Regions from separate parts of the Rhodococcus baikonurensis genome, predicted to be linked through region 1. Evidence: riboswitches for the same ligand, from Rfam matches in the RefSeq annotation. Region 1 holds a riboswitch; the other holds the start of a gene.
The links. Region 1 has a riboswitch for cyclic di-AMP ahead of ABWI03_RS18215 (C40 family peptidase). Riboswitches for the same ligand answer to the same signal wherever they lie in the genome.
Positions count from the first base shown of each region.

Region 2: linked by a shared signal. The riboswitch ahead of ABWI03_RS04685 (transglycosylase family protein) and the one ahead of ABWI03_RS18215 (C40 family peptidase) in region 1 are both predicted to bind cyclic di-AMP.

Region 1 is NZ_JBEUOQ010000007.1:205,483-210,434, forward strand. Features, by position in the region: gene ABWI03_RS18205 (hypothetical protein) at 1-611, opposite strand, end outside; gene ABWI03_RS18210 (C40 family peptidase) at 686-1,738, opposite strand; gene ABWI03_RS18215 (C40 family peptidase) at 2,063-2,620, opposite strand; cyclic di-AMP (ydaO/yuaA leader) riboswitch at 2,635-2,813, opposite strand; gene ABWI03_RS18220 (DEDD exonuclease domain-containing protein) at 3,335-4,952, shown strand, end outside.
Region 2 is NZ_JBEUOQ010000002.1:109,894-114,845, forward strand. Features, by position in the region: gene ABWI03_RS04670 (hypothetical protein) at 1-45, opposite strand, end outside; gene ABWI03_RS04675 (helicase-associated domain-containing protein) at 133-2,457, opposite strand; gene ABWI03_RS04680 (hypothetical protein) at 2,518-2,706, shown strand; gene ABWI03_RS04685 (transglycosylase family protein) at 2,790-3,353, opposite strand; cyclic di-AMP (ydaO/yuaA leader) riboswitch at 3,362-3,571, opposite strand; gene ABWI03_RS04690 (YncE family protein) at 3,964-4,952, shown strand, end outside.

The DNA of each region.
Region 1 (4,952 bases):
GCGACGGCCAGCGGGCCGAAGTCCCAGGGGCCGTTCCAGGATTCGCCTGCCGTTCGGGCGCCGTCCAGTCCGACGATCGACCCGTCCGCAAGAACCGACCACTGATCGCCGCGTTTCGCGAGCGTCATGGACACTGCCTTGCGAGTGGGCAATGCGTCGACGCCGTCGAGGGCGTACCGAAACAGAACTTGCGCATTCCAGACTTCGACGTCTCCGTCCGGTGCACCGGTTCGCGGCGCCGGAGTCAGACCGCCGCTGGGGATCTCGTATCCCCAGTCGGAGAAATCGAGCGCTCCCGCTGCAGTGGCTCGTCGAATTTCCGCCTCGAGCACACCGGGTGCGGCAGCATTGTCGACGAACTTCGCCAGCCCCGACGGATCGTCGGACATCTGCGATGCAGCCCATGCGTCGAGAAATGCTTGTACCTGCGCGGTTCGTTCGGCGTCCTGCTCGCTGGCCGCACTTTCGTCGGAATCGGACCTGTTCGTCAGGAAGATCGTCAAACCGAGAACGAGCACCACGGCTACGCCGAGCGCCACGAGGGCCGGATACTCCCAACGGCGTGGTCGATCTGCGCCGACGTCGGGCGTCGTCATCGGTTCAGTCGGCACGGTGCCGAGTGTAGGAGAACTCGACTCGACGCTTCACGGCGGCTGGCCACACGCCGCTCGGGCGCAGCAAGCCGTCAGTAACGACGCGCAGTGGAGAACTCCATGCCTGCCATCGACTGAACCTTCACCGGCACGCCGAACGTCGACGCATGCAGAATGTTTCCGTCGCCGGCATAGATACCGACATGCGAGTTGTCGCTGTAGAAAGTCACGACGTCACCGGGCTGTAGTTGATCCCGCGACACCGGTACACCGCCCTGCGCCTGCGCTTGGCTCGAACGCGGCAGAGTCTTTCCGATCTGCTTGTAGGCCCACACGACCAGACCTGAGCAGTCGAACTCGTTCGGGCCGGTCGCGCCCCAGACGTACGGGTCACCGATCCGCGTGAGGCCTGCCTGAAGCGCTGCAGCACCGGAGCCGGGCGTAAGGTTAGCTAGAATTTTGCTGAGATCGACGTCAGGAGGGAACGGCGTACCGCTCAGTTGGTTACGCTCGTCGTCGGTGAGGTTCTGGAACGCTTTGGTCACGTCGGCGATCTGCGTCTGCAGTTCACTCTGCTTGCGCTGCAAGTCGTCACTGAGCGCGCGGGCTTGATCGGCGGCGGTCCGCGCTTCTTCGGCCGAGCGCTTCGATGCTTCCGAGGCCGCACGGGCAGCGGCAGTGGCTTCGTTGAACTGGGAGACCTGCACTGCCGCGTCGTTGGAAATCACGTCGAGCGCAGACATCTGGTCGAGCAACTGCTGCGGCGAATCGCTGACCATCAACGCAAAGAGGCGATTGGTTCGTGCACCCTGGTAATTCGCTGTGGCAATGCGGTTTACCGCCGGAGCGAATTCGGCGACACGTGCCGAAGCCTCGTCGAGAACACCCTGATCGGCTGCCGATCGCGCGTCCGCATCGTTGGCGACGCCCAGCTTCGCGTCGAGATCGATCTGCGCGTTGTGCAGCGCTTCGTTGGTCTGCTCGGATACCCGGGAGAGTTCACCGAGCTTGTCGAGTGCCTCGGTCGGGTTGGTGATGACGGGGTCGGCACCGGCCTGCATCGAAGGCCCTGCGACGAGTCCGAACGCCAGCACTCCCACGGTCACTGCGGCGCGTACTCGACTGTTGTTTTTCGATGAAACCACGGAATGCAACTCTCCGTCTCGGTGAAGCGACGTCGACCGGGACCGGTCGACGATCTGTTAGCTGGCTGTCAACTATCTACAGTACCTGTCTCGCCCGCGTAATGTCTCGATAAGGTTACGGAACGGCATACGTTTGTGTCTACTCGCCGGTAGGCGTGTCGGGGTGAAGTACCGGGCGAATTGTCGAGAAATAGAAATGTGGGCCTCGAATCGAAGATTCGAGGCCCACATTCGAAGATCCGGAGCTCCCCCGAGCTCCGCCACCTTGCAGCGGCGGATCGTTCCGACTGCCTACCGGCGACAGCCGTCGAGCGTGATCAGAAATCAGTAACGGCGAGCACCGTCGTACGGCATCGAGGACACCGGAGCGAGCTTCACGGGCTGACCAGCGGTCGACGCGTGGATGACATTGCCGTTGCCGGCGTAGATGCCCGAGTGCGATCCGCCGTAGAAGGAGATCACGTCGCCGACCTGAAGATCGGACTGTGCGACGGCGACGCCGGCTGCAGCCTGGTCGTAGCTCGTGCGAGGCAGGTTCAGGCCGGCCTGCTTGTATGCCCACTGGACGAGACCGGAGCAGTCGAATGCGTCCGGGCCGGCTGCGCCGTACACGTACGGGGAGCCCAGCTTGCTCTCTGCGGCGCGAACTGCCTGCTCACCAACACTGGAGATGGGAGCGGCCGGTGCAGCCGGTGCGATGTCGGTGATGCCCGGAATGACCGGCAACTGAGGAATAGAAACGCCCGGAACCTCGAACGTGCCGACGCCGGGGATGGTGATGGGGTCTGCCGAGGCAGGTGCAGCGGTTGCAGCGAATGCTCCGACTGCGAGCGCGCCGGCTACCGCCAACTGCGCTGAACGCTTGAAACTCTGTGACGCCACTTAAGGGGTGCTCCATTTCTTCCATTCATCCGCCGACCGAGTTAGCTGACGGGTTCGGGCTGGGAAGATCAGCCCTACCCGCGTGGTCTGCAGCGATCCTGCGTGCTGCACCCCAGGCGGGATTCACCCCAGTGGAAACTTGGGTTCCCGGTTCGGGTTCCTCGCGGAGATCCCGATTAGGCGGTTCCTGACGATGCCGGTCCTGTTTGGTCCGGCAAGACTTCGTTAGGTCTCAGGAAGGTTACGAAATGATCGCGACGATGTCGACCGCTTCGTGACAATCGCGCCCGATTCGCCGGAAATCGTGGTGCCGCGCCCGCGATACGCCCGGCGGGTCACGAGGAGATAACAACAGGTCGGTTCGGCGCCCCACCCTCGGCCCGCAAACGTGCACCCGTTACCCACTGCCAAGGCTCACCAAACCCGACAATCCGATCTTCCGCGCAGTTCAACGACAATTACTTGAAACTAGAACCTGTTCCGTTCACGGGCGCGAAGTCAGCCACCGATCAACGCAGCAAAGGCCCTCCGAATCGCCCTACCGGCAAGTAGGCAGGAGTCCGCATTCGCGAGTTCCCACCGCAAGTGTGATCCTCGTCTCTCATACTTTTGTCGGGGGCCGATCCGCTGCTTTCGCAATGGAAGTCGGAGTGAGCCGGATTCCGCGTCGGCATTCTCCAATTCCTGTCGGGGGGTCCTTCTACTGTCTGCGATGTGAGTCCCGCCTCGGCCCGAGAATCTCCGTCTCCGCCCCCGTTCTCCGACGGGGAGAAAGTCGACGTCGGGCGGCAACTGAGCTTCGACGAGCTGGACACACCGCTGAGCGAGACGACGTTCGTCGTCGTCGACCTCGAGACCACAGGTGGAAGCGCCGACCAGGACTCCATCACCGAGATCGGCGCCGTCAAGATCCGCGGTGGCGAGGTACTCGGTGAAATGGCAACCCTCGTCGATCCCGGCCGGTCCATTCCGCCGTACATCGTCGAACTGACCGGAATCACCACGGCCATGCTGATCGGCGCACCTCCCATCGAACGTGTCCTACCAGCTTTTCTCGAATTCGCCGAGGGCGCGGTGCTGGTGGCACACAACGCGCCCTTCGACATCGGCTTTCTCAAAGCAGCGGCGTCACGCAGTGCACGCCCGTGGCCTGCGTTCCGTGTGCTGTGCACTGTCAAGCTCGCCAGGCGCGTGCTCACACGCGACGAGGCGCCTTCGGTCAAACTCTCCGCCCTCGCCCACCTCTTCCAGGTAACCACCCAACCGACGCACCGCGCGCTCGACGACGCGCGTGCGACAGTCGATGTCCTCCACGGGTTGATCGACAGAGTCGGGAACCAAGGCGTCCACAGTTACAGCGAACTCGTCGACTACCTGCCCAACATTTCCTCACATCAGCGGGCCAAACGGTCCTTCGCCGCAAATCTGCCGCGAAGCCCCGGTGTCTACCTTTTCCGAGGCCCTTCCGACGAAGCCCTCTATATAGGAACTGCTACCGACCTTCGACGCCGCGTCCGCAACTACTTCACCGGTTCGGAGACCCGCGGCCGAATGAAGGAAATGGTCGCGCTGGCCACCCGTGTGGACCATGTCGAGTGCGCGCACGCTCTCGAAGCCGGGGTGCGTGAACTACGACTGCTGAGCGCGCATGCGCCGCCGTACAACCGTCGCTCCAAGTTTCCCAAGCGAGGTTGGTGGATCACCCTCACCGACGAGGCGTTTCCGAGACTGTCCGTGGTTCGCACGCCCACGATCGATTCGATCGGCCCGTTCACCTCTCGCGCCGACGCAGTCGAGGTCGCGGACACCGTCGCAGAGTTCAGTCGTCTGCGCACGTGTACCAAGCGTCTCGGGCGCGGCGCCGTTCACGGCCCTGACTGCCCCGCTCGTGAGCTGGGGGCGTGTCCGGCCTCCTGGACCCCGGAAATCAACGCAGAGGACTACGCGGCCGCCCCTGAGGCCGTGCGTGGTTTCTTCCGAGGAACCAACGACGCTCCCCTTCGACAGATGCAGGCCCGGATAGACGAGCTGTCCGCACACGCGTTGTTCGAGAATGCTGCTCGTCTGCGTGACCGAACGGTCGCAGTCGCTACCGCGGTGCGGCGCACTCAGCGACTCGCCGCAGTCGCTGCGATCGAACAACTCGTACTCGCCCGACCCACTGGGGACGGCGGCTGGGAGCTGTCGGTGATCCGTTCCGGGCGTCTCGCGTCGGCCGGGCTCGCCAGACGTGGGACTCACCCGATGCCCGTCGTCGACGCCATCACCGCGGCGGCCGAAACCGTCCTACCCGACGACGCACCGTTTCGCGGCGCGTCACCCGAAGAACTGG
Region 2 (4,952 bases), on a different contig from region 1:
CTGGGCGGGTTTCTTCATGTTCTTACCCGGCGCCTTGTCAGCCATTGTCGCTCCTCATTTTTCGAAGTGGCAATCACAAACTGACCTCGACCATACTTCATTTACAGAAAAAAGCCAGTTGCTTGTTTTCTGCTACTTTTTTCCGGAGTCGACGGGGCTGACGGAAGTAATGCGGTGCAACGTGAAACGGCGTACGGCACCACTAGCCGGGTCGAAGGCGTCCAACTGTCCGCCGCCCACGCTGACGGGGTCGACGATGCGATGCGTCGCCACCCCCTGAGCGTCGACGTAGCCGATGTTGACGCTGGAATTGTCTCGGGCCGCCGTGGCCAGCAAGGCGATGGTGGCGGCGTTGTTCTCCCTCGAACCGTCCGTCCGGACACCACCACGGCCCGGGGCGGAAGCGCGGTCACCTGCCCGCATCGTGCGTACCAACGACGCCAGCTGATCCGCCGAGGGGCTCGCCGGCATTCTCGACGCCGGTCGGCTGCGACGGTTAGGTACACGTGCCCCACGTGGGCGGAGATCGACCAACGTGCCCGAGGAGTCCTCACCTGCCGGTGCGAATCCGGCGGCTCGCAGCTCGGCCAGGACTTCGCGGAGCGGGGCCTGCGAAATCGCGACCGTAGGAGCCAATGCGCGCAGAGCCAACGGCTCGGCCACCGCGGATGCAAGTACCTCCGCCAAAAGCGATGCGTCCTCGCACCGAATGAACGACGCCGCAACCCCGGCACGCAGTCGCCCGTGTCGACGGGCGACATCGTCGATCAGATACGAAAGTGATTGGGGAACAGGCGTCTTCGATTTCGAAGCGAACATCGCATGCAGTTCGGTGGCCGTCAGACCGGCGTCGAGCGCACGACGCACGCTGTCCTCACTGATGCGGTACATCGACGCCGATCCTGCCGACTCGATGTCCGCGACCAGGCTCACCTGCTCGAGCAGGTCCGGTACCAGCGGGCCGGGAGCAACCAACGTCAGATCTGCCTGGACCAGGATGTAGTCGATGGGCTCGGGTAGCGCGGACTGCATTTCGGCTTCGGCGTCCCCACCGTGCAGCAATGCTCGTCCAGGCGACGACAAAGCACCGCGGGCCACCAGTCCGAGCGCGGCGGCCTCGTCCAGAGTCCGCTCGATCGCGAACGTCCGCAGGCGCCCGCTCCATCGCGGGCGTCGCCACGCGAGCAGCCGACTCACCTCGACGGCCGAAGCAGTCTGGCCACTGTCGAGTTCGGCGAGCAGCCCCAGAATGGCCTGGCGATCGCGAGGCGCCGCCGGGGCTCGGCCCTCCTCGGACAATGCGGCGATCGGCTTGTCGGTGGAATCGCGCAGCCCAATCATCCACGGAACTCGCGGTACGTCAACCCAGGCGGATGCCAGGACCTCCCACCGACGCGCTGTGGACGCGTTGAGCCAGCCGTCGACGGCGAGTGTGGGCGTCCAGTATTCGTCCGCGTTGTCCGAGACCGGCGCCGGGTCGGGCGTTCCACTGGCGATGAGGCCGGCTGCCGAGAGCAATTCGACGAGCAGGCTCACGCGCGCTTCGTCGAGATCGGCCGTCTTGGCCACGCGTCGTAGTTCTCGAACACCGAGACCACCGGCTCGCAGTGCGGGGGCCGGTGCTGCGCCCAGAACGGCGATCACGTTCTCGCATTGGCGTACCAACTCGAGCGCTTCGCCCGCTGCTGCGGCGTTCACGTCCGCAGGCTTGAGTTTGTCGCCCCCGATGACGGGTGCGGTCAGCGTCGTCGGATCGAAAACCGGCTCGCCGCGGATGACCTGACGAACCGTCGCCGGGAGTTCGACGGTCTGCTCGTCGAGCCACCGCAGCAGGCCGGCCGCCAGCAGTCGTTGAACCGGGCGCTCCGGCGGCGTTCCGGGGGCGGCGTCGCGGGTGCGGCCGATCGGGCTCGAGTTGGCGAGAGTCTCGAGGAGATCCCGCTCGCGGGTGTCCAGAGCGTCGAGGGCTGCCGAGATCTCGGTCTCGGTCATCGCCTCGGCAGGCTCGAGGGCTCGCCCCACACGCCACGGAATCATCCCGATGACCGCCGGGACGACGCTGATGGGATCGACACCCCAGATGAGGGCGGACTCGCGCATCTTCGACAGTGACTTGTCGACGGCCTTCTTGGTGACCTTGCCCTTGCCGGTCAGGGCGCGTTCGGCGATCGCACTGTTGAGCTCCGCCCGCGTCATCGGGGTTTCCTCGGCGCCAGCCAGTGCCAACAATTCGAGAAGACCGAAATCGAGGGTGTCGAGTTCGTCCGCAGCTCGGCTGACCGACGCGCGTTGCTGTGCCCGACCGCTGAGAACCACCATCGTGCTCGGCGGCGGTACGGCCAGATCGGGGCGCAGACGCAGCAACTCCGTCAACTCGGCGTCACTGCGCGCCGAGAGCCAATCGGTCAGACTTTCGGCTGCGGAACTGCCCGCCGGGGTGCCACGTGTTTCGGTCATCAGGTATCAGATTAGAGACCTGGTCTGTACGGCGTAACGGCGTCCTGTCAAAATGACTTCGTGGCCAACAATTCGAAGCAACACTATGTAGATCCAGGATGGCCGGAAACTGCAGACGGAGATCACGCAGTGACCGAATTGTCATCGACCCGCGCAGGTGGACTTTCACCCTTCGGCGAGGACACCACCTTTCCGGTTCCGGTGGAGTCACTTCCCTACGTACACCCGCACACCGTCATCAACCGATAACAACTCGACACGAAGAAGGCCCGCACCGAATCGGTGCGGGCCTTCTTGATGTTCGAGCGTCCGAGCGGACAGTCTTACCGGTGTTACTTGAGGAACGTCTTCGCGGTGTCGGCGACTGCGAGGATCTGCGGGTCGACCGGAATGCCGTTGGCCTTGGCGAACGCGATTGCCTGATCGATGGCGTCAGCGACCGGGTGTGCAACGGTCTGAGCGACCTGCTGAGCCGGAGCCGGAGCTGCCTGAGGAGCCGTGGTGGCCGGAGCGGAACGCTCGGTGGCGCCGCTGCTCAGTCCGAGGCTGGAGGAGCAGGACGGCCATGCGCCCCAACCCTGGTTTGCGAGAACACGCTCGGCAACAACGATCTGCTGCTCGCGAGTGGCCTGGTTTGCGGTGGCTGCATACTGTCCGCCGCCGTGTGCGTTCCACGTGCTGGGGGAGAACTGCAGTCCGCCCTGGTAACCGTTGCCGGTGTTGATGGCCCAGTTTCCGCCGGCCTCACACTGGGCGAGACGATCCCAGTCGGAGTCGGGGGCAGCGTTTGCGGTTCCGGTGGCTGCAATTCCTGCTACGCCCATGATGGCGCCGGTGACGGCGACCTTGGCGACAGTGCGGCCGGTGGTGGTGGGCTTGCGATGGCGTCCGCTCATGATGGTCGAAATCCTCTCCACACGCGCCTGCGAGGTCAGCTGTCGGGTTCGGGCTGAGAGGTCGCCCGGCCTCGCCTTTCCTGGCTGGAAAGGGTCTGGCTTCACCCCAAGATTCGGTCTTGCGATCGAACCGGTGTCCACTGGAGAACTTTTCTGTTCTCACAGAGGACTTTGGGTCCCCCGTCCTCGTCCCTGGAATGCTCTGTCGGAAGTCCGGTACCCGCGGGACAAGGCTTGGCGCGGCGGGCCGGAGGTGGCCGAGTTTCCCGGCCGAAAACGACGGTAACGGCTCGAGTCTCTCGTGTCACCATTTGATAACGCGGCGTGGCGAAGGACGTACAACGCGTCACACAAAGCGCAGGAGACTCTTCCCAGGTAGGTGGGGGTGCCTGAGTGAATGTCCGGTTGTGTCCGTTCCGTTATCCATCCGTAATGTGAGCAAGGTCACACGTTATATGGAAATGGAATGGCGGGTGATTGAGAGGCGCGTCGATTCCGGCCGAAGATGTGGCCTGCGTCTCAACATCGAAATTGAAACTTAGGTTAGGTTTGCCTCATCTGCCCGAAGGGCAGAATCCTCAGAGTCTTCCAAAGCATTAAGGCACCCCTCATGAATCTGCACTACCGTCGGCGCGCGGTCACCGCGTCCCTCGCCGTCGCCGCTGCTGCTGTCGGCCTGTCCGTCACTGCTCCCGCTGCACACGCCTCACCCGAGGATCCGACACACGGCGTTGTCGGAAGCTATTCCGCAACGCAGCCTGGCGACATCGTCGTCGACTCGGCAACCCACCGCGGATACATCACGCAGTACGGCGGACCGACCAGCTCGTTGTCCGTCGTCGACACGAACACCGGCGAGTCCGTCGGCAACATCGACGGTGTCGTCGGTTACCCGTCGGCACTTGCCGTGGACTCGGGCCTCGGACGCGCATACGTGTCCTCCTCCTACGGCGGCGCGATCTCGATTGTCGACACCAAGACCGGCAAGGTCGAAAAGACGGTCACGCTGAGCGAGAAGAACCCTGACGGCTCGCGGCCGCAGATCAACGATGTCGTCGTCGACCCCACAACGCACCGCGCGTACTTCTCTGACTACAAGTCCGGCAACATCCGAGTCGTCGACCCCAACGCCGCCGACGCCGTGTCGAGCATTCTCGTCGACAAGTCGGCAACGCCGACCAAGCTCGCCTTCGACGGCGACCGCGGCTTCCTCTACATCGCAGACACCAACTTCTTCGACGAGAACTACGGACGCACGCTGTGGCAGGCGGACGTACGCAAGGGTGGAGCGCTCAAGTCGATCGTGCGTGCCGACAACCTCTACCCGGTCGACGTCGATGTCGACACGAACACCGGAAACGTCTACATGACCGACACCAGGGCGACCAACCTGTGGACGATCACGCCAGCCGGCGCAGTCCTGTCGAAGACCACGCTGTCTCCGACTGCGATTCCCAACGGCGTGAGCGTCGACTCGGCTGCAGGCATTGCATATGTCGCGGACATCATGAACGGACACTTGTGGTCGGTCGACCTGACGACCCGCGCCACCACCGCTCTGACCGATACCAAGGTTCCCGCACTGGAGAAGGTCAAAAA